DNA from 2 places in the Cohnella herbarum genome. Region 2 is predicted to be linked to the other one. Evidence: a T-box and tRNA genes for the amino acid it is inferred to sense, from the RefSeq annotation. Region 2 holds a T-box; the other holds one or more tRNA genes.
What was found. A T-box is a leader RNA that pairs with one kind of tRNA and senses whether it is charged. The one in region 2 lies ahead of trpS (tryptophan--tRNA ligase), so its partner is inferred to be a tRNA-Trp.
Positions count from the first base shown of each region.

Region 1 (9,713 bases), 160 kb from region 2:
ATGACCCCGTAACTTCGGGAGAAGGGGTGCCCCGGTAGTGTGAATAGCACGAGGGGGCCGCAGTGAAGAGGCCCAAGCGACTGTTTAGCAAAAACACAGGTCTGTGCGAAGCCGTAAGGCGAAGTATACGGGCTGACGCCTGCCCGGTGCTGGAAGGTTAAGAGGAGTGGTTAGGGGCAACCCGAAGCTATGAATTGAAGCCCCAGTAAACGGCGGCCGTAACTATAACGGTCCTAAGGTAGCGAAATTCCTTGTCAGGTAAATTCTGACCCGCACGAATGGCGTAACGACTTGGGCGCTGTCTCAACGAGAGATCCGGTGAAATTTTAGTACCTGTGAAGATGCAGGTTACCCGCGACGTGACGGAAAGACCCCATGGAGCTTTACTGTAGCTTGATATTGAACTTTGGTACGGTCTGTACAGGATAGGTGGGAGCCTATGAAGCAGGAGCGCAAGCTTCTGTGGAGGCGCCGTTGGGATACCACCCTGATCGTATCGGAGTTCTAACCTACTACCGTTAACCGGTAGAGGGACCGTGTCAGGCGGACAGTTTGACTGGGGCGGTCGCCTCCTAAAAAGTAACGGAGGCGCTCTAAGGTTCCCTCAGCGCGGTTGGAAATCGCGCGCAGAGTGCAAAGGCATAAGGGAGCTTGACTGCGAGACCTACAAGTCGAGCAGGGACGAAAGTCGGACTTAGTGATCCGGTGGTACCGAATGGAAGGGCCATCGCTCAACGGATAAAAGCTACCCTGGGGATAACAGGCTTATCTCCCCCAAGAGTCCACATCGACGGGGAGGTTTGGCACCTCGATGTCGGCTCATCGCATCCTGGGGCTGAAGTAGGTCCCAAGGGTTGGGCTGTTCGCCCATTAAAGCGGTACGCGAGCTGGGTTCAGAACGTCGTGAGACAGTTCGGTCCCTATCTGTCGCGGGCGTAGGAAATTTGAGAGGGGCTGTCCTTAGTACGAGAGGACCGGGATGGACGCACCGCTGGTGTACCAGTTGTTCCGCCAGGAGCACCGCTGGGTAGCCAAGTGCGGAAGGGATAAGCGCTGAAAGCATCTAAGCGCGAAGCCTGCCTCAAGATGAGATTTCCCAATTCGTAAGACCCCTGGAAGAACACCAGGTTGATAGGCTCGGGGTGGAAGCGCAGCAATGTGTGGAGCTGACGGGTACTAATCGGTCGAGGGCTTATCCTACACGAACTCGTGCGACTTTAGTCGTCACGAATGATGCTAGCAAGACAAATGATACTCACCTTCTTCTGACCGCTTTACTTCGCATCCAGTTTTCAAGGCGCAAGCCTTGAGTTTAAGATCCGGTCTGGTAATAATGGCGGAGGGGTTCCACGCGTACCCATCCCGAACACGACCGTTAAGCCCTCCAGCGCCAATGGTACTTGGACCGCAGGGTCCTGGGAGAGTAGGACGTTGCCAGGCTGGATCACATGATTTACTTACGCTTACATTCCCTGATAGCTCAGTTGGTAGAGCACTCGACTGTTAATCGAGTTGTCACAGGTTCGAGTCCTGTTCGGGGAGCCATATGGAGAGGTGTCCGAGTTTGGTCGAAGGAGCACGATTGGAAATCGTGTAGGCGTCTAAAGCGTCTCGAGGGTTCGAATCCCTCTCTCTCCGCCACTATTTTACCGGTGTAAGCATGGCCCCTTGGTCAAGCGGTTAAGACACCTCCCTTTCACGGAGGTAACAGGGGTTCGAATCCCCTAGGGGTCACCAATCTTCAAAAAGAATTACCATAAATTGAGGGTTGCATTACATAGGCGATATGAGTTATGATAATAAATGTCGCTTCAAGAAAGCAATCATTAATTAACGACGCGGGGTGGAGCAGCCCGGTAGCTCGTCGGGCTCATAACCCGAAGGCCGCAGGTTCAAATCCTGCCCCCGCAACCAAATGAATTACCCTCGGCTCAACACCGAGTTACTATCGTGGAGCTGTGGTGTAGTGGCCTAACATGCCTGCCTGTCACGCAGGAGACCGCGGGTTCGAATCCCGTCAGCTCCGCCATCTTTACACTAAGTTCGGCTCGATAGCTCAGCTGGTAGAGCAGAGGACTGAAAATCCTCGTGTCGGCGGTTCGATTCCGTCTCGAGCCACCATTACACAACTTAAAAACACGCGCCGACTTAGCTCAACTGGTAGAGCAACTGACTTGTAATCAGTAGGTTGGGGGTTCAAGTCCTCTAGTCGGCACCATTTCTTTTCAGCTAATCATGGAGGATTAGCGAAGTGGCCAAACGCGGGAGACTGTAAATCTCTTCCTTCGGGTTCGGTGGTTCAAATCCATCATCCTCCACCAGTTTTCTACTCTATGTAGGGGCATAGTTTAAGGGTAGAACAGCGGTCTCCAAAACCGTTAGTGTGGGTTCAATTCCTGCTGCCCCTGCCAATAAGATTCAAATTACGATCATGGCGGTCGTGGCGAAGTGGTTAACGCATCGGTTTGTGGATCCGACATTCGGGGGTTCAATTCCCCTCGTCCGCCCCATTTTTACAACAAAGAGGTTTTTGTTGGGGATTAGCCAAGCGGTAAGGCAACGGACTTTGACTCCGTCATCCAAGGTTCGAATCCTTGATCCCCAGCCACTTTCACTCCAAAAAGTGAAGCTAAGCGTTGGAGCATATACCGATTACTTTTCGGGGGCCCCGATAGCCTAATATGCGGAAATAGCTCAGTGGTAGAGCATCTCGTTGCCAACGAGAAGGTCGCGGGTTCGAGCCCCGTTTTCCGCTCCATCTAAAATCTTGACTGTGGCGCCATAGCCAAGTGGTAAGGCAGAGCTCTGCAAAAGCTTTACCCCCAGTTCGAGTCTGGGTGGCGCCTCCAAAAACCTTTAACTTGCGCCCTTAGCTCAGCTGGATAGAGCGTTTGACTACGAATCAAAAGGCCAGGAGTTCGAATCTCTTAGGGCGCGCCAGTAAGAAAACTGAATAAGCCGGTGTGGCGGAATGGCAGACGCGACGGACTCAAAATCCGTTTCTCGCAAGGGAGTGGGGGTTCAAGTCCCTTCACCGGCACCACTAACGAATGTCAAAACCTTAAGGTTAATCGCCTTAAGGTTTTTTTTGCTTTCGCAGAGGGATGACTTTGTGCGTAAAGTTAGAAGAGCACAGTTCCATTTGTACAAGAAACGAATAGCGAATATACATTGAGACAGGTTGAGCCCTAAGCTACAATAAAAGTCGAGTTAATTGATAATGATTATCATTTTCTTCAATAGCTCTATACACTACATTTTTAGAGGACAAAGGGGATGGAATACAGCATGGCAAGTACAAAATTTAAGTTCACGGTAGGGATGGTCGCAATGCTAGCTGCGGCGATCGGATTGGCAGGATGCGGATCCAATGATAACTCTTCGGCAAATGAAGCAAGTGCGCCGCCATCCGAAAGTCAGGCGACTACGACCGCTCAACAGCCTGAGACCGGATCGGAAACTGTTCGTAAAGTGACGGATGAGTTCGGAGAAATCGAAATTCCGGTGAACCCGCAAAGGGTCGCAGGAATTTACTTAGAGGATTATTTGACGGCGCTTGGAGTAGAACCGATCGTGCAGTGGTATCATCCAAGCTGGGGGAAACAGGATTATCTAGGCTTGGATATGCCTCAGTTCGACATCACCGGCAGTATGGAAGCGATGGTGGCGGCCGATCCCGATCTGATTATCGTTGACGGAGGAGTAGACGCGGCGAAATACGAACAGTATTCTAAAGTAGCTCCCACCTATCGCATTCCGGAACAGTATCTCGGTGATTCGACGGAAGTCCTTAAGCAGGTTGCGGATGTATTGGGAATTCCGGAGAAGGCAGAAACCAAGCTGAGTGAGTACAATCAGAAAATCAGCGATGCGAAAGCGAAGTTCCAATCGACAATAGGGAAAGAGACTGTTGCCGTAGTGCGATTAAACATCGGGGACAAAACGCTTGCCTTGTTCGGTACTAAGAATAGATTCACAGGGTTCATCTATAACCAGCTTGGACTCACGCCACATCCGATGACAGTGATGGAAGATTTTCAAAAAGTCCTATCGGAGGAAGCGATACCGGAACTCGATGCGGATCACATTATCATTTTCCCATCCAACGGAGCCTGGGACTCTAAGGAGAACCAGGAAGCGGTCAAATTGCTGGATAGCCCGTTATGGAAATCGCTGCCGGCCGTTAAGAACAATCACGTCTATTCGTACGATCGTTCTCATTGGCAATCCGGAGCGATCATCGCGAATGAAATGAAGATCGATGATCTGTTAAAGAGCCTGGCTCCATAATAGAAAGCGTAGGAATGAAGAAAGCTTAGCAACCAAAACGTTGGTTGTCGAGCTTTCCTTTTTTGTATATAATTTAATTGATAATAATTCTCACTTAGGGAAGATGAATATGATGGAACGCCTTGAGCAATCGGAGATTGGAAATGTCTTATATTATGGACTGACGAGCATTGATGTCCACTCTTCAACGGAGGAGTGGGGGCCTCGAAACGTCAATGAATATACGATGCTTGTCGTGAAGGAAGGTAACGGAAGCTTAGCTTGTGAAAGCATTATGTCAAAGCTGGAGCGAGGCAAATGCTTCGTATTTCCGCCTGGCAGTCCTATCGAGATTAAGGTCTCCGATGTCGGGATAAGCTTGTATCGGCTTACCTTTGATAAAATGATCATAGCAGCTACCGTTACCGGAGCGAAAGACGCGTTGGAGACTTCAGGATTTCCTTGTAAGGGGGAGTTGCTGTGCTCTCCGTTCTCAGATTGCTTAGATTACCTTGAGGGGATATACCGCAACCGTACCGCCCTAGATGAAATGAAGGTATTGGAACGGCATATTCGATTCCAGCAACTGCTGCTCTTTCTTTTACAACAAAATCTTACTCCTAACAAGGAATGGAACGTGAGGCAATCAGTCGAGCAAACGATCGAGCAAATGAAACGTTATTACCACGATCCGTGGACGGTGGAGCGACTATCCGAATTGGCTAATGTCCCTAGGTGGCAGTATACGCGTTTGTTTAAGGGAATGACGGGAAAAATACCGCTCCAGTATTTGAACGAGGTGAGGATCGATAGAGCGAAGCAGTTGCTGCTCGTAACGAATGATCCGATGTTCGATATCGCACAGAATGTCGGCTTTGGCGATGAGTACTATTTTAATCGTCGATTCAAGCAAGCGGTCGGCGTCTCTCCAGGCATCTATAGACGTAACAATCGTGAAAATATCCAGGTGTGGGCACCTTTTCTTGAAGATTATTTGGTCGCACTAGGAGTAACGCCTGCGATGCAATGCTCCCATGCCAACTGGGGGAAACAGGAATATCTCGGATTAAACGAGGTACCGACATTTGATATCGAGACCGAGGATGTCGAAGCCCTTTCCGGCGTCAAACCGGATTTTATCATGATGGAAGAGAGTTTCGAGCGGTGGATCCCGTTTGATCGGTTAAACCGTTTAGCGCCGACCTTTAAAGTAACCCATTCGGGAGAGGATTGGAGAACGACGCTGCGAACGGTAGCCGATCTGTTGGGGAAGATGGATAAGGTCAAAGAAATCATCGGCGAATACGAGCATAAAGCGAACGAGGCCAAGAAAATACTAAAGAGTTCGATTCAAGGGCAGACGGTTGCCTGCCTTCGCGTATCCGATGCCGGTGTTTACTTATACTCGGGTGCGGATCACGGTTACACGGGGCCGGTATTGTACAAGGATCTTGGACTGACGCCTCCGGAACTCGTTACGCAACTAACGAGTCAGGATAGAAGGGTTCCGTTAACGCCCGAGCAGTTGGTTAGGCTTGATGCCGATCATGTGGTCATAACCTTCGATAGGCTTTCGGAACGGGGAAGTCGATCAGCGATCGACGTGATTCATTGGCAAATGCTTCCGGCAGTCCGGAATCAACGAGTATACGAGGTTGATTTCTTAGCATGGATGAATTACGGAGTGCTTTCCCATAACCGGAAAATCGATGATCTGCTGAAGATATTTGCTTGATCGGGACAATATAGCAGCATTAAGCCGAAGCTCTCAAAGGGGATGGAACCTTGAGAGCTTCTTTGTCATATCCGTGCTTGAACCGAACGGGAATATTCGGATGGCGTCTGTCCCGTCACATGCTTAAACTGGCGCGAAAAACTATGGATGCTAGCATATTTAAGCATTTCCGCGATCTCGGTAAAGTTATGCCGGCATTCGCGAATGAGGTTTTTGGCTTTTTCGATTTTGAGGTTTTTATAGTACTTCATGACGCTTTGACCGGTTTTCTGCTTGAACAGGCGTACAAGGAACGATTTGCTGATATAAAGGTGTTCGCACATCTGCTCTAGCGTAAGATCGCCCGTTATATGTTCATCCATATAGGCGATCAGCTTGCCGGTCACGTCATTCTCGCTGCGTTCCTTTGCGGCCGTAGAGAGCCGGTTCCCTCCGGTATCCGCATATCCCTGAGAAATGATGCTCATAAGGAACAGCTCCAGATAAAGCCTGATATATTGCTCGGCTCCAAACGCGACGTCGGTTCTGCGGACCAATCGGTTGTACCTTGGGTCATCGAAAGGAGGCTCGAACGCTTGAAAGCCGTATTTGAGGACGGACGCGAGCAGATTGCGATCTCCGTTGCCGAGATGGAATGTTTTGTTCTCGAAAAAACGCATGGCCGGACTTCGGCATTCGAAAGTGATAACGATCACGTTAGGGGCGATTCGATTGTTGGCCCATAGGCTGTGATGCTCGTTCGGTTGATGGAAAATAATATCGCCTTGCTTCAGCACGTATCCGTTATGGTCGGCGGTCACTTCGATTTCTCCCGCATCCACGTACACCAGTTCCCAGAAATCATGCTGTTCGCCCGCGAATATATAATCTTTGGCAAATTCAAAATAGTGCAGGGTGATCAGATGAGATACCTCTATCTCCAACTTCAGCTTGGTTTTCGTAAAATCCATATCGGAAGTCCTCCGCGGTAATGAATCGGATGCATTGCGAGCCGTCGCTATAGGTTTCGCGAACCTTGGCATGAACTCCTGCCTTCATATCGGCGTTCATGCTTGAAAATGATAAATAGTCGGGCATTTTCAACAAATCTTAGAACGCGTACCGGATCTTATAATAGAGTTGCAATTCTATTCGAAGATAGCGGGGGACGAACGATGAAGAAGGGCATTAACGCATGGTCATTTCCGGCCGGAATGGGAACCAAGGATTGCATTCGCCTTGCCAAGTCCGCCGGGTTCGAAGGAATAGAGCTTGCTCTGGCAGAGGATGGGGAGCTAAGCCTCGATAGCGGAAAGGCCGAAGTTACGGAGCTAAGAGCATTCGCCGACGATACGGGCATCGAACTGACGAGCTTAGCGTCCGGTTTGTACTGGACTTATTCCCTGACCAGCAACAGCGTGTCTACGAGAAGTAAAGCCTTGGACATCGGCCGTAAACAATTGGAGACCGCGGCTCAGCTTGGCGTGGATACGATTTTGCTTATTCCGGGCGCGGTAGGCGTCGATTTTATACCCGGGTCCGAGGTCGTCCCTTATGACGTCGCTTATGAACGGGCGCAAGTAGCCGTTACGCAATTGGCAACGACGGCTGCCGAATACAAAGTCAATATCGGGATAGAGAACGTATGGAATAAATTTCTTATATCGCCTTTGGAGATGAGAAGGTTCATCGACGAAATCGGATCGCCATGGGTAGGCTCCTATTTGGATATCGGCAATACGTTATTAACCGGATACCCGGAACACTGGATCTCGATTCTCGGAGAACGGATCAAGAAGGTGCATTTCAAGGATTACCGGAGGCAAGCAGGCGGGTTGCACGGTTTCGTCGATTTGTTGGCGGGCGACGTGGACTACCCTTCGGTCGTTGCGGCGTTAACGGCGGCAGGATACGACGACTACGTCATTGCGGAGATGATTCCTAATTATACCCATCATACGGAGCAAATCATCTATAACACATCGTCTTCGATGGATCGCATATTGGGGAGGGAGACAGCAAGATGATCAAGATCGGGTTAATCGGCACGGGATTCATGGGCAAGATGCATGCCGCTTGTTACGAGGCGTTGGAAGGCAAGGCGGACTTCCAGGTTACGGCGGTCGCGGACGACAATGTCGAGAACGCTACGATGATTGCCAAGAAATTCGGGGCGAAGGTATACGCGTCCGGGGAGCAATTAATCAGCGAGGCGGATGTGAACACGATCGATATCTGCCTGCCGACGTTCCTCCATACGAAACACGCATTGCAAGCGTTGGATCGCGGTTACGACGTCTTCATCGAAAAACCGGTTTGTCTGGAAGAGTCCGAGGCGGTGCAACTGCTCGAAGCGAAGAAGAAATCGTCGGGCAAAGTGATGGTCGGACACTGCATCCGGTTCTGGCCGGAGTACGAGTACTTGAAAAAGATCAAGGACGAAGGAACATACGGGGCGATGATTTCCGGCGTCTTCAAGAGAGTTAGCCCGCGGCCGACGTGGGGATGGAACGATTGGCTGCTGGACGGTAAACGCAGCGGATCGGCGGCGCTCGACCTGCATATCCACGACGTAGATTACGTTCGTTATTTGCTCGGCGAACCGGAGTCGACGTCGAGCACGGCGGTGAACAACGGCGGTTATGCGGATCATATTTTCAGCACTTACAAGTTCGGGCAGACGGTCGTCTCCTTGGAAGGAAGCTGGGGCTACCCGGAAGGCTTCCCGTTCGAGATGTCCTACCGCGTCAAGTTCGAGCAAGCGACGGTCGCTTTTACTCCGAACGGCTTGGACGTGTATACGGAAGCGGGAGAGCACATCCGGCCCGAGCTGGCCGGGGACGCGCCGCAAGGCGGTGCCTCGTCGGACGTGGGCGGGAATGTATCATCTCTCGGCGGCTATTATAACGAGTTGCTCTACTTCCTGCGATGCTTGCAGGAAGGCAAGGAGATAACGGTTTCTACGCTCGAAGAGGGGATAGCATCGTTCAGGCTTGCGAGAAGAGAAATCGCTAACTCTCTCCGATAATCGAGGTTAGTGTATCGTCCCAGGTTAAAGTTGATAGAACAAGCGCCGTACGGCATAAGCCGAACGGCGCTTGTTTCGTTAGAAACTTCGATAATGGACAAGCACGTTCGAATGAGGGACCAGTTCCGCCTCATAAACGTCTTCGCCTACGCAGGAGATTGCGACGTCGGAACTCCGTGGATCGATCGAGCTGCGGAAGCGCAGCAAACCTTTGCCCTCCGGCACGGTCAGCTTGATTACGTTCGCATCGGCATAGACCGCAATTTCGCCGGACGGAGTCGGCACGGAGCCCTCGATCCAGTCCAATCCTCCAAGCGACGGTTCCAAGATATAGGCCGCGTAACCGGGTTCGGTCGGGCGAACGCCCAATACGTATTTGCCCAGCAGGTAGAGCGGGCTGGCTCCCCAGGAGTGGCAAAGGCTCTTGCCGAACGGTCTGCCATACATGGCGTAATGCTCCGATCCGCTCTGGGAAGGATCGAACGTTTCCCAGAACGAGGTCGCCCCGAGGTCGAGCATGCCTCCCCAATAACTTTTGATTTCTTCCACGACGCGAGACGTTTCTCCGATCCCGCACAACGCAGCCAGTTCGTAAAATCTCATGTAAGGAGTTACGATCCGCTGGACTTCATCGTTTAACATAACGTTACGGATAACCGATTCCGTTTGGGTTTCATTCAAGTAGCCATAGCTAAGCGCGAA
Region 1 covers NZ_CP051680.1:3,298,998-3,308,710, reverse strand. The annotation lists rRNA gene HH215_RS14735 (23S ribosomal RNA) at 1-1,200, shown strand, start outside; rRNA gene rrf (5S ribosomal RNA) at 1,324-1,440, shown strand; tRNA gene HH215_RS14725 (tRNA-Asn) at 1,470-1,545, shown strand; tRNA gene HH215_RS14720 (tRNA-Ser) at 1,549-1,641, shown strand; tRNA gene HH215_RS14715 (tRNA-Glu) at 1,663-1,737, shown strand; tRNA gene HH215_RS14710 (tRNA-Met) at 1,838-1,914, shown strand; tRNA gene HH215_RS14705 (tRNA-Asp) at 1,953-2,029, shown strand; tRNA gene HH215_RS14700 (tRNA-Phe) at 2,046-2,121, shown strand; tRNA gene HH215_RS14695 (tRNA-Thr) at 2,143-2,218, shown strand; tRNA gene HH215_RS14690 (tRNA-Tyr) at 2,238-2,321, shown strand; tRNA gene HH215_RS14685 (tRNA-Trp) at 2,338-2,411, shown strand; tRNA gene HH215_RS14680 (tRNA-His) at 2,435-2,510, shown strand; tRNA gene HH215_RS14675 (tRNA-Gln) at 2,535-2,608, shown strand; tRNA gene HH215_RS14670 (tRNA-Gly) at 2,684-2,758, shown strand; tRNA gene HH215_RS14665 (tRNA-Cys) at 2,776-2,849, shown strand; tRNA gene HH215_RS14660 (tRNA-Arg) at 2,864-2,940, shown strand; tRNA gene HH215_RS14655 (tRNA-Leu) at 2,958-3,043, shown strand; gene HH215_RS14650 (ABC transporter substrate-binding protein) at 3,289-4,290, shown strand; gene HH215_RS14645 (helix-turn-helix domain-containing protein) at 4,400-6,004, shown strand; gene HH215_RS14640 (AraC family transcriptional regulator) at 6,070-6,954, opposite strand; gene HH215_RS14635 (sugar phosphate isomerase/epimerase family protein) at 7,159-8,010, shown strand; gene HH215_RS14630 (Gfo/Idh/MocA family protein) at 8,007-9,011, shown strand; gene HH215_RS14625 (alpha-L-rhamnosidase-related protein) at 9,090-9,713, opposite strand, start outside.
Region 1: it has a tRNA-Trp gene. The T-box ahead of trpS (tryptophan--tRNA ligase) is inferred to sense a tRNA for this amino acid. The anticodon was not compared.

Region 2 (9,713 bases):
GTAACGTTCTCGCCATTCATATCGGTATAGGAGAATTCCGCTCCTTTGCCCTGTACCGGCAATTCATCCTCTTTGTTCTGTTGCATGAGAATGAAATAACCCATCACGATACATAATCCGAGTACGAGCAGGGAAAATCCATAACGTTTTAACCAGGAGCTCTGCTGCTTAACGGGTTCGACCGCCACGTCCGCATTCGCGTTCTGATTAACGGAGAGGTTACCCTCGACATGCGCCTGTGATTGTTCATCCTTATTATTTTGATCCATCTTTCCTTACACCCCGTTCGTATCCAAGATCATCGTTAGAAACATAATCATTAAATAGTTAATCGAAATCATAAAATCGGCTTTCGCCCACTTCTCGTCGTTCTTTGTTCTCAATCCGGAAAGCGCATGGACGAACCATACGATAGCTATCCCGACGGAAAATACAAGAAAATAAATTCCAACGTATTCGTAACGAAACATAAGTACGGAAGCCGGTATAAGCAACAATATGTAAGGAAGCATTTGCCATTTCGTGCGAGTAACGCCTTTAACGACCGGCAATAGCGGAAACCCAGCGGCCCTATACTCCTCTTTGCGCCTGATCGCGAGCGACCAGAAATGAGCAGGCTGCCATAAGAAGAGCAATGCGAACAGAATCCAGGCTCCCGCGTCGACCTCGTTCGTAACCGCGCAGTACCCGATCACCGGCGGCATCGCTCCGGAGATTCCTCCGATCGAGGTGCTCCAAGTCGAACTGCGTTTCAACCACATCGTGTAAATCACGACGTAAACGAACATTCCGAGCAATCCCAACCAACCGGACAATACGTTCACCAAGGCGAATAAAACGATCAAACCGACAACGCCCAATACGACGCCGTAACCGAAAACGAATTTAGGAGTCATTCTGTTCTGAGGAAGCGCGCGATCGCGTGTCCGTTCCATTTTCATATCGAGCTCGCGATCCAAATAATTATTGAAAACACAAGCGGAAGCCATGGTTAGCGCGGATCCGACCAGCATCCAAAGCAAGGACCAACTGAGGATATTTTCCCATTTGGATGCGACCCAATAACCACCGAAAGCCGCGATTAGATTTAATCGAATAATGCGTGGCTTCGTTAAAGCCACAAGATCTTTAAACACGGAGTTCCTCCTTTATGCAAGTAAAGCGGCATAACCTGACGTCTGTTCAATGATACCGCAAATCTTCAAGCATTGACAATGTTCGCCTCGCCGAGTTCATCAAATCGCCACCACTGTTGAATAAGACCGATTTTCCAATAAATTCGAATCTTCCGGCAGTCACAAAAATCGGGCTGCCTAAATACACTGTATTGCGACAATCGCCTAATGCCGAAGCCAGAGGTTTAGGCGACTTGACTAAGAAAGGGTGGCATGCGATAAATATTCGCTCGATTTTTTTCCGCCCTGCCGGAGGCTATTGCCCCGTCAGCCGCAAATTGTCCGTCCGTTTATTAATTTAAGGGAGGATTTACGATGTTAAACAACAACAAAATGCCTTGGCCGTCCTATCAGCAAAATCAAATGCCGAGCGCGGTAATGCCGAGCTCCGTGATGCCGAACTCGGTAATGCCGATGAGTATGCCTGCCGCTAATATGATGCCCAATATGATGATGCAAGGCACAATGCCCCCTCCGGTCACCAACGGCGTACCGATCCTGCCGAACGGAACGACGCTTCCCGGCATACCGACCCAAGAAGAATCGTACGTGGAAAATATTTTGCGCATGAACTTGGGTAAAGTCGCTACGTTATACATGACTTACGAGAACAATTCCGAGTGGAACGCCAAAATCTTTAAAGGCGTTCTCGAAGCTGCCGGTCGCGATCACATAATCATAAGCGACCCGACAACGGGCAAGCGCTACTTATTGCTGACTCTGAACTTGGATTACATTACTTTCGACGAACCGATCAATTATACGCTTCCGTTCGGTTCGATGCCTACCCGTTAATCTTCACGGGACGGAACGTCCAGATTCTAACGCCTTCTTTGCCCCCTTTAACCCATTGCTCCATCTCGTTCCAGGAACGTCCTTCGCGGCGTTCCTTTTCGCGTTTGGCGGCTTCCTCCTCGGTGGAAGCATATTGAATTTCTACATAGACCCCCGGTTGAACGGTGTTCTCGGCGATTTCGATTTCCCGCCAACGTTCCGGCTCGGCTTGAACCCATGCCCTGAACGCTGCGCGATGCTCTTCAGGTATGACATATTCGCAAAAAACGATCATAGTCTCGACCTCGCATTTTCATATTTTATCGGCAAGACGACCATACTGTAACAAAAAAGGGGGACTGGTTATATGGACACCGGCACGCATTTCGTGTTCGGATTGGGTTTAGGCGGACTTGCCATGGTCGATCCGGTCATCACTTCTCATGCCTTCGGCCCCGTCGCCATCCTTATTGGCACGATTGCAGGCTCTAATGCGCCTGACTTGGACGGTTTACTGAGATTTAAGAGCAATGCCGATTATATCAAAAATCACCGCGGACTGTCCCACTCTTTTCCTGCGATTATCGGCTGGGCTGCCTTGATTACGACTGTCGTTTCCCTTTTGTTCCGGAATATTCCCTGGTGGCATATCGGATTCTGGGTATTGCTAGCTGTCGTCGTCCACGTCATCTCCGATTTATTCAATTCCTATGGTACGCAGGCATTTCGTCCGGTTAGCAAGCAATGGGTCGCCTGGAATATTATCCATATATTCGACCCGTTTATTTTTTTCAGCCACTTGCTCGCCATTCTGCTTTGGATATCAGGCGTTGCGGCCCCTCAGGTCGTTTTTCCGGTCCTCTACGCGATGCTCGGTATATATTACGGATGGAGAACGCTCGTTCACCGAAGATTGTCGCGGAAAATCGCGAAACAAGATCCGGAAAGCCAACCTGGAGACCGATATACGTTACTTCCTACCGTCTCCTTATACCGTTGGAATCTGGTGAGATTGTCCGCGGATTGCACTTACGGAATCGGCGAGTGGGATCATGGCCGACTTAAATGGATAGACGTCCTGAAATGCGACGACCATCCCGCAATCGACGCATCCAAGCGGCACCAAGACGTTATAGCCTTCCTAAGCGTCACTCCGTTTCCTTGCGGTCACGTGAAACCGCAAACCTGGGGCTATGAAGTACGCTGGGTCGACGTCCGCTACCGTTACCGCAGGCAATATCCCTTCGTAGCCGTCGTACTGATGGATTTGTCCTACGAACCGCTGCAATCTTATGTAGGCTGGTTAAGCGACGAGCGTTTGGAAAAGAGACTGCGTATGAATACGTATTAACCTCATCTTATCGAATAGCTTTCCAACAACAAGCGGGATCGTCTTCTCATAGACGATCCCGCTTGACGTTTGTCATCCTTAAGCGCACAATATGAAAAGCCCGAGGGCAAGCCTCGGGCTTTCGGTGCCGGACTAATGTCCTTAGCGACCGGAAAGTTGTTGCTCAGCCATTTGAACAAGTTTCTTGGTGATATAACCACCGAGGGAACCTGCATCGCGGGATGTTACGTTACCGTAATATCCGTCCGCCGGGATTTGCACCCCTAAAGATTGAGCTGCTTCTACTTTCATGCTTTGCAATGCTGCTTTTGCTTGCGGTACGACTAATTGGTTACTTGACGCCATGAGTAAATTCTCCCTTCGACTAAATGATTGGTTTGCAAGCTTGCCAACTTAGTATGCTAGAAACGAAGAAAAATATGCGAGGTGAAATCATGAGTAAAACTTTATCGCTTTTTTTTGCGATTGCATCCATAGTTCTAATGCTCGCGACCGCTTTTTCCCTCAGCCATAACGGCTGGCTCGCGTTGCTATTCGGCGTTCTCACGCTTGGAATGACCGGAGCTGGTTTCGTCGTTAAAGCCAAGTTAAGACGAAACCGCCCGGATTCCAACGGTTAACCTTTACCGGCCTCTAGGCAAGAACCCCATCGCGTCCTTCACCGAATGCAACGTAACTTCCGCAACGGCGGAAGCGCGTTCCGCTCCGTCGCGAAGAATGTTATGAATTTCGCCGGAGGAACGAATGTCCGCGTACTTTTGCTGCAGCGGTTCTAACGCCTGAACGACGACCTCTGCCAAATCTTTCTTGAACGCTCCGTATCCTTGACCGTCGTATGCCGCTTGAACTTGCTCGATCGACAGTCCGGAACATTGCGCGTAGATCGTCATTAAATTGCTGACTTCGGGTTTATTCTGAACGTCGAATACGATTTCCCGGCCCAAGTCCGTCTTGGCCCGGGATATTTTTTTGCGAATTTCGTCCGGCGTATCCAACAGCGTAATGAAGCTTCCGGCGTTCGGACTGCTCTTGCTCATCTTCTTCGATGCATCGTCCAGCGACATGATTCTTGCTCCAACTTTAGGAATGAACGGTTCCGGAATAACGAGCGTATCGCCGTATCTGTGATTAAATCGTCCCGCCAAGTCGCGAGTCAGCTCTAAATGCTGTTTCTGGTCGTCTCCGACGGGCACGAGATCCGATTTGTAGAGCAAAATATCAGCCGCCATCAGCGAAGGATAGACGAACAGACCTGCCCCGACGGCCTCTTTCCCCTCGGATTTATCCTTGAACTGGGTCATCCGTTCCAACTCGCCCATGTAAGTCATCGTAGTCAACAACCAACCCAGCTCGGCGTGGGCAGGCACGTGGGACTGCATGAAGATAGCCGCTTGCGCAGGCTCTAACCCCGCCGCTATGAACAACGCGGCTACCGCTTCGCTCTGCTCCCGCAATGCTGCCGGATCCTGAGGTACCGTAATCGCGTGTAGATCGACGACCATGAAAAAGCATTCATGTTCGTGCTGCAGGGCTACGAAGTTTTTCATCGCGCCGATATAATTCCCGAGAGTCAATTTTCCGCTAGGTTGTATTCCGGACAATACGCGTTGTTGTTTAGTCATTGTCATCGAACCCCTTTTTTTGAAAATAAAAAAAGCCTTCCTCCGCAAGGGACGAGAAAGCCGTGGTACCACCCTTATTCGTATCGCGATTAACGCTTCGCGATACCTTATGATCCTGTAACGGGGAACGGTCGGAGAGCATGGGACGGGTTTGCTATAGGTAAGGGCCCTTACCTCGCGCTCGTCGTTTCGCTCTCGGCTCCAAGATCCATTCCGCAAGGCAAGCGTACCGGCTTCCAGCAATCACCGGCTCTCTGGGAGCGCTTAATCCAAGCGTACTTGTTCTCTTCATCGCCGAATATACTTGATTTGTTAATCATTATACCCCTCGCAACGGCTTTGTCAACCGAGCGAAATGACGATTTTCACATTAATCTCGTCGATTATGGATGTTCTGATAGGCTACCGGCCAAGCATAAGGTATAATAATCGTAATGATTACTATTTGAAGCAAGGAAGTGATAAGTTGCCTAATCTTCTCGCGCGATGGATGACGGGAGCCGCTACGGTTGGCTGTGCTGTTTTGCTAGCCCTCATTTTTTTCGGCAGAGACCTCGAGCAATGGAGTTTCGATTCTTCGAAGCTGCAAAACTTCAAGATCATCTTTCTGAGCATTATCCTCGAAGCGCTGCCTTTCCTTCTCATCGGAGTATTTATTTCGGCGCTTCTGCAGGCTTTCGTATCGGACAAACTCATCCAGAAGCTCACTCCTCGAAATCCCGTCGCGGGAGTGTTATTCGGAAGCCTGCTCGGCATTATTTTGCCGTTATGCGAATGCGGCATGATCCCCATCGTGCGCAGATTGATCCGCAAAGGATTACCGGCATACATAGGAATCATCTATATCGTTGCGGGGCCGATCATTAATCCCGTCGTCTTCGGGGCGACATTCGCGGCGTTTCGGACGAACAAGGAGCTTGCGTATTCGAGATTTTATTTGGCGTTTTTGGTCGCGGTCTCCCTAGGCTTCGTTCTTTATTATTTCATGAAACGTAACCCTCTGAAAACGGGATCGCAAAGCCTACCGATAGCCGCGTCGCCGCTTCGCGAGCCTCAACATGAGCATGGACATGCTCATCATCATCATCATCATCATCATCATGAGCACGAATCCCAAGGCAACGCTTTTAAGAAGCTGGCCGAGACTCCGGCGCACGCGGCGGAGGAATTTTTCGATATGGGCAAATATTTGATACTCGGCTCGCTGATCACCGCGCTTCTGCAAACGACGATCTCGAGAGCCTCCTTCGCGGCCGTGGCGGATCAAGAGCTGTTTTCCCATTTGTTCATGATGAGCTTCGCCTACGCATTGTCGCTTTGTTCAACGTCGGACGCATTCGTCGCGGCATCCTTCTCCGGCATGTTTCCTCCTGCCGCGCTTCTGTCCTTCCTCGTCTTCGGACCGATGCTCGATTTGAAAAACACGATTATGATGCTAGCGGTGTTTCGCAAAAAATTCGTCTTGAAATTTAGCTTGCTCATTGCTTTTCTCGTACTTATCGGCTCTATCCTGTTTGATCATCTTGGATTCGTATAAGGGAGGTACCCCGCCATGAATAGTCAGAAAGTCGCGACAGCCGCACATTATTTAACGAGAGCCATAATACTCGCGGGATTCGCGTTCTTCATCGTCCATCTTGTCCGTTCCGGCAACTTGAATCTCTATATTGCCAACCGCATGCAGTTCATCGTGAAATTATCCGCCTTGGGTTTGTACGCCGTCGCCGCGCAACAACTGTATTCCGCTATTCGCACCGGTTTCGAGAAAGCCGACGAGCATCTTGCCTGCGATTGTAACCATGAAATGCCCGCCACTTGGGGGAAAAGCCTTCTATTATACGGATGGTTCGCGATTCCGTTGGTGATCGGCTTCACGGTGCCCGACGGGCTTCTGGGAAGCAGCATGGCATCGGCCAAGGGCGTCCAGTTCACCCCCCAGCAAATCGTAAAGCCTTACGAAAGCTCTCCGTCCGGAGCAGTCCCTAACGATCGGAACGGTCAGAACGAACCGATCGTCGCAGAGGAGCAGCCCAACGAGGAGGGGAGTGCCCTAACGAATCCTATCGGATCCGACGAAACCGCCGAGAAGAGCGTTAAACCTTCGCCTTCTGAGCTATCCGAAGCGGCATTAGATCTCATGTTCCCTACCGATGAATTTACGGAAATCTATGCCGCTTTCGGCAAACGGCTCGTACGGCAAGATGTCGTTAACGTTACGGAGAAGCAGTTCATCGAAACCTTGACGACCATCGATCTGTATCGTACGGCTTTTATCGGCAAGACGATCAAGCTTAGCGGATTCGTATATCGCGAAGAGACGATGGGCAGAACGCAGTTCGGAGTCAGCCGGTTCGCGATCAATTGTTGCTCGGCCGACGCCTCGCCTTACGGAATCATGGTGACTTACGGCCGAGCGGATACGCTGGCGACGGATGAATGGGTGACCGTTACAGGCAAGCTCGGGACGACTTCATACAATGGCATCGAAATCATTGAGATCGACGTGTCTAAAGTAGTCAAAATCGCGCCTCCGGATGACCCTTACGTGTCTCCCGACTTGGATTTCGGATTAGAGTAAGCCGGATTTTAATTTTCCTTGGAATCGTTACCTTCAAATGCATAGCCCTCCCAATAACGTCCATACTACGTTCAAAAGGAGGTGAGCGATAGTGGCATCACGTTCACGCAGCAATTCTCTCGTCGTTCCTCAAGCTGCCCAGGCGTTGGAACAGCTTAAATTCGAAGTCGCGCAGGAGCTTGGCATCCAGCTTCCTGCGGACGGTTACTACGGAAACCTGCTAACAAGCGAAGCAGGCTCCATCGGCGGTCAAATTACGCGCAGGCTCGTTCAAATGGCCGAGCAGCAGCTTGCAGGCCGCTCCAGCCGTTAATTCACCGCTCTTAATCCAACCTCAGATATTGAGCAATTACCGAAAAATCCGGCATCCTCTCGATGGAGAATGCCGGATTTTTATTATGTAGCCCTTCTATTCGTTCGAAACATCCCTTCGATCACGCTTCTTAGGGGAATACCTGAACAGAACATTCGCCATATTGTAGTTGGATTCGAACTGTACGCTAACGAACACGCGCCCCTGCTTCAACACGAAATCGTAAGAAATCTCGCCGTGCGTCCAACCGCTCTTGTGCCGAAGCGCCTGTACCGCCAGTCTTCTTAGCTCAAGCACTTGTTCCGTCGACAGACCTTTAGATCCTTGCTCCTTATCTTGGCAGTCGACCGGTAAATGACGAATACCGAATCTGCCGACCGCATCGTCGCGAATTTGCAACACGATCGTACCCGCAGACATCCCCTTCAACTCGCCCCCCAATTTCTCTAATGCGACGTCCACTTGACGTCCCAAAGGAATTTGCTGCTCCAAAGTCATCATTTTCCTCCTTTATGCTTAATATTGAATAATTTCTAGGTATTACCTAACGCGACTTCGGACTCAGTATAATTGAATATTTTGAATATTTCAATGATTTTGTCTATATTTGGTTTATTTTGTATTATCACGCCTATCAACATGCCAAATAACCTCCAGCTCTGACTACGAGCTGAAGGTTTTCGTTAAATTTTCGTTATTCCTTACACAATTCAGCGAACGCTTCTACGTCAGCGATGACTCTAGATACGGCATCTTGCCAAAAATCCGGTCGGTCTAAATGAACTCCGAGGTGGCTGACTCCCAATTGCTCCACGGTCATCATCCCGGTATCCCTAAGCAAATCGTCGTACCGTTTGCTGAACGCGGCGCCTTCCCGTTCCGCTACGGCGACTAATCCCGTGCTGAACAAGTAACCGAACGTGTAAGGGAAATTATAGAACGGCATTTCCGTAATATAAAAATGAAGCTTTGACGCCCAAAAATGCGGATGCCAGCTACCTAAGGCATTGCCGAATGCTTCCTTCTGCGCTTCCACCATCAATTCGCTTAAATCGGCGGCTTCCAGCATCCCCTGGGTACGGCGATCGTAGAACCGCGTTTCGAATAAGAATCTTGCGCGAATATTCATGCAGAACGCAACCGCGCGCTGCAAGCGGTCATCCAATAACGCAAGCTTCTCTTCATCGCTAGCGGCTCTGCGGAGAAGGGCATCGCTCACGAGCGCCTCCGCGAAAGTAGACGCCGTCTCGGCGACGTTCATCGCATAATCTTGGGCCAGCGGCGGCAACCCTTCAACCAGATTCCCATGATACGCGTGACCAAGCTCATGCGCCAGCGTAGAAACGTTACCCGGAGTTCCCGAGTACGTCATGAAGATTCGGCTTTGTTTGCTGATCGGCGCGCTTGTGCAGAAGCCTCCGGGTCTTTTCCCTTTGCGATCCTCGGCTTCTATCCATTGCTCGTTAAATGCCTTCCGGGCTAGCTTCGCCATATCCGGCGAAAATTGTTCGAAAGCATCCGTAATGATCTTCGCGGCTTCCTCAAAAGGAATTTTCGCCTGACTGGTCGCGATCGGTGCATCTACGTCATGCCATGACAGCTTATCTTTGCCTAACCGGCGAGCTTTCAATGCCAAATAACGCTTAAGCGGTTCTAATCCGTCTTCGACGGCCGACCACATGGCGTCTAGCGTTTCCCTGCTCATTCGATTAAGCCGCAGCGGCTCCCTGAGCGGATCGTTCCAGCCCCTCATGCCGTATAGCTTCAACCGAAATCCGGCTAAACGATTCAGAGTATCCGCCCCTAAATCCGCTTGCCCTGCCCATGCTTCCTCCCACTTGATCGCCATAAGGTCCCTAATCGCGGGAACAGGATCGTCAAGCTTATTCGCGGCTTGACC
Region 2 covers NZ_CP051680.1:3,135,792-3,145,504, forward strand. The annotation lists gene HH215_RS13895 (SCO family protein) at 1-269, opposite strand, end outside; gene cyoE (heme o synthase) at 276-1,136, opposite strand; gene gerQ (spore coat protein GerQ) at 1,491-1,970, shown strand; gene HH215_RS13910 (hypothetical protein) at 1,960-2,244, opposite strand; gene HH215_RS13915 (metal-dependent hydrolase) at 2,317-3,300, shown strand; gene HH215_RS13920 (alpha/beta-type small acid-soluble spore protein) at 3,442-3,645, opposite strand; gene HH215_RS13925 (hypothetical protein) at 3,735-3,920, shown strand; gene trpS (tryptophan--tRNA ligase) at 3,924-4,922, opposite strand; T-box leader at 4,967-5,223, opposite strand; gene HH215_RS13935 (permease) at 5,389-6,459, shown strand; gene HH215_RS13940 (TIGR03943 family putative permease subunit) at 6,475-7,500, shown strand; gene HH215_RS13945 (alpha/beta-type small acid-soluble spore protein) at 7,592-7,813, shown strand; gene HH215_RS13950 (O-methyltransferase) at 7,910-8,314, opposite strand; gene HH215_RS13955 (M3 family oligoendopeptidase) at 8,508-9,713, opposite strand, start outside.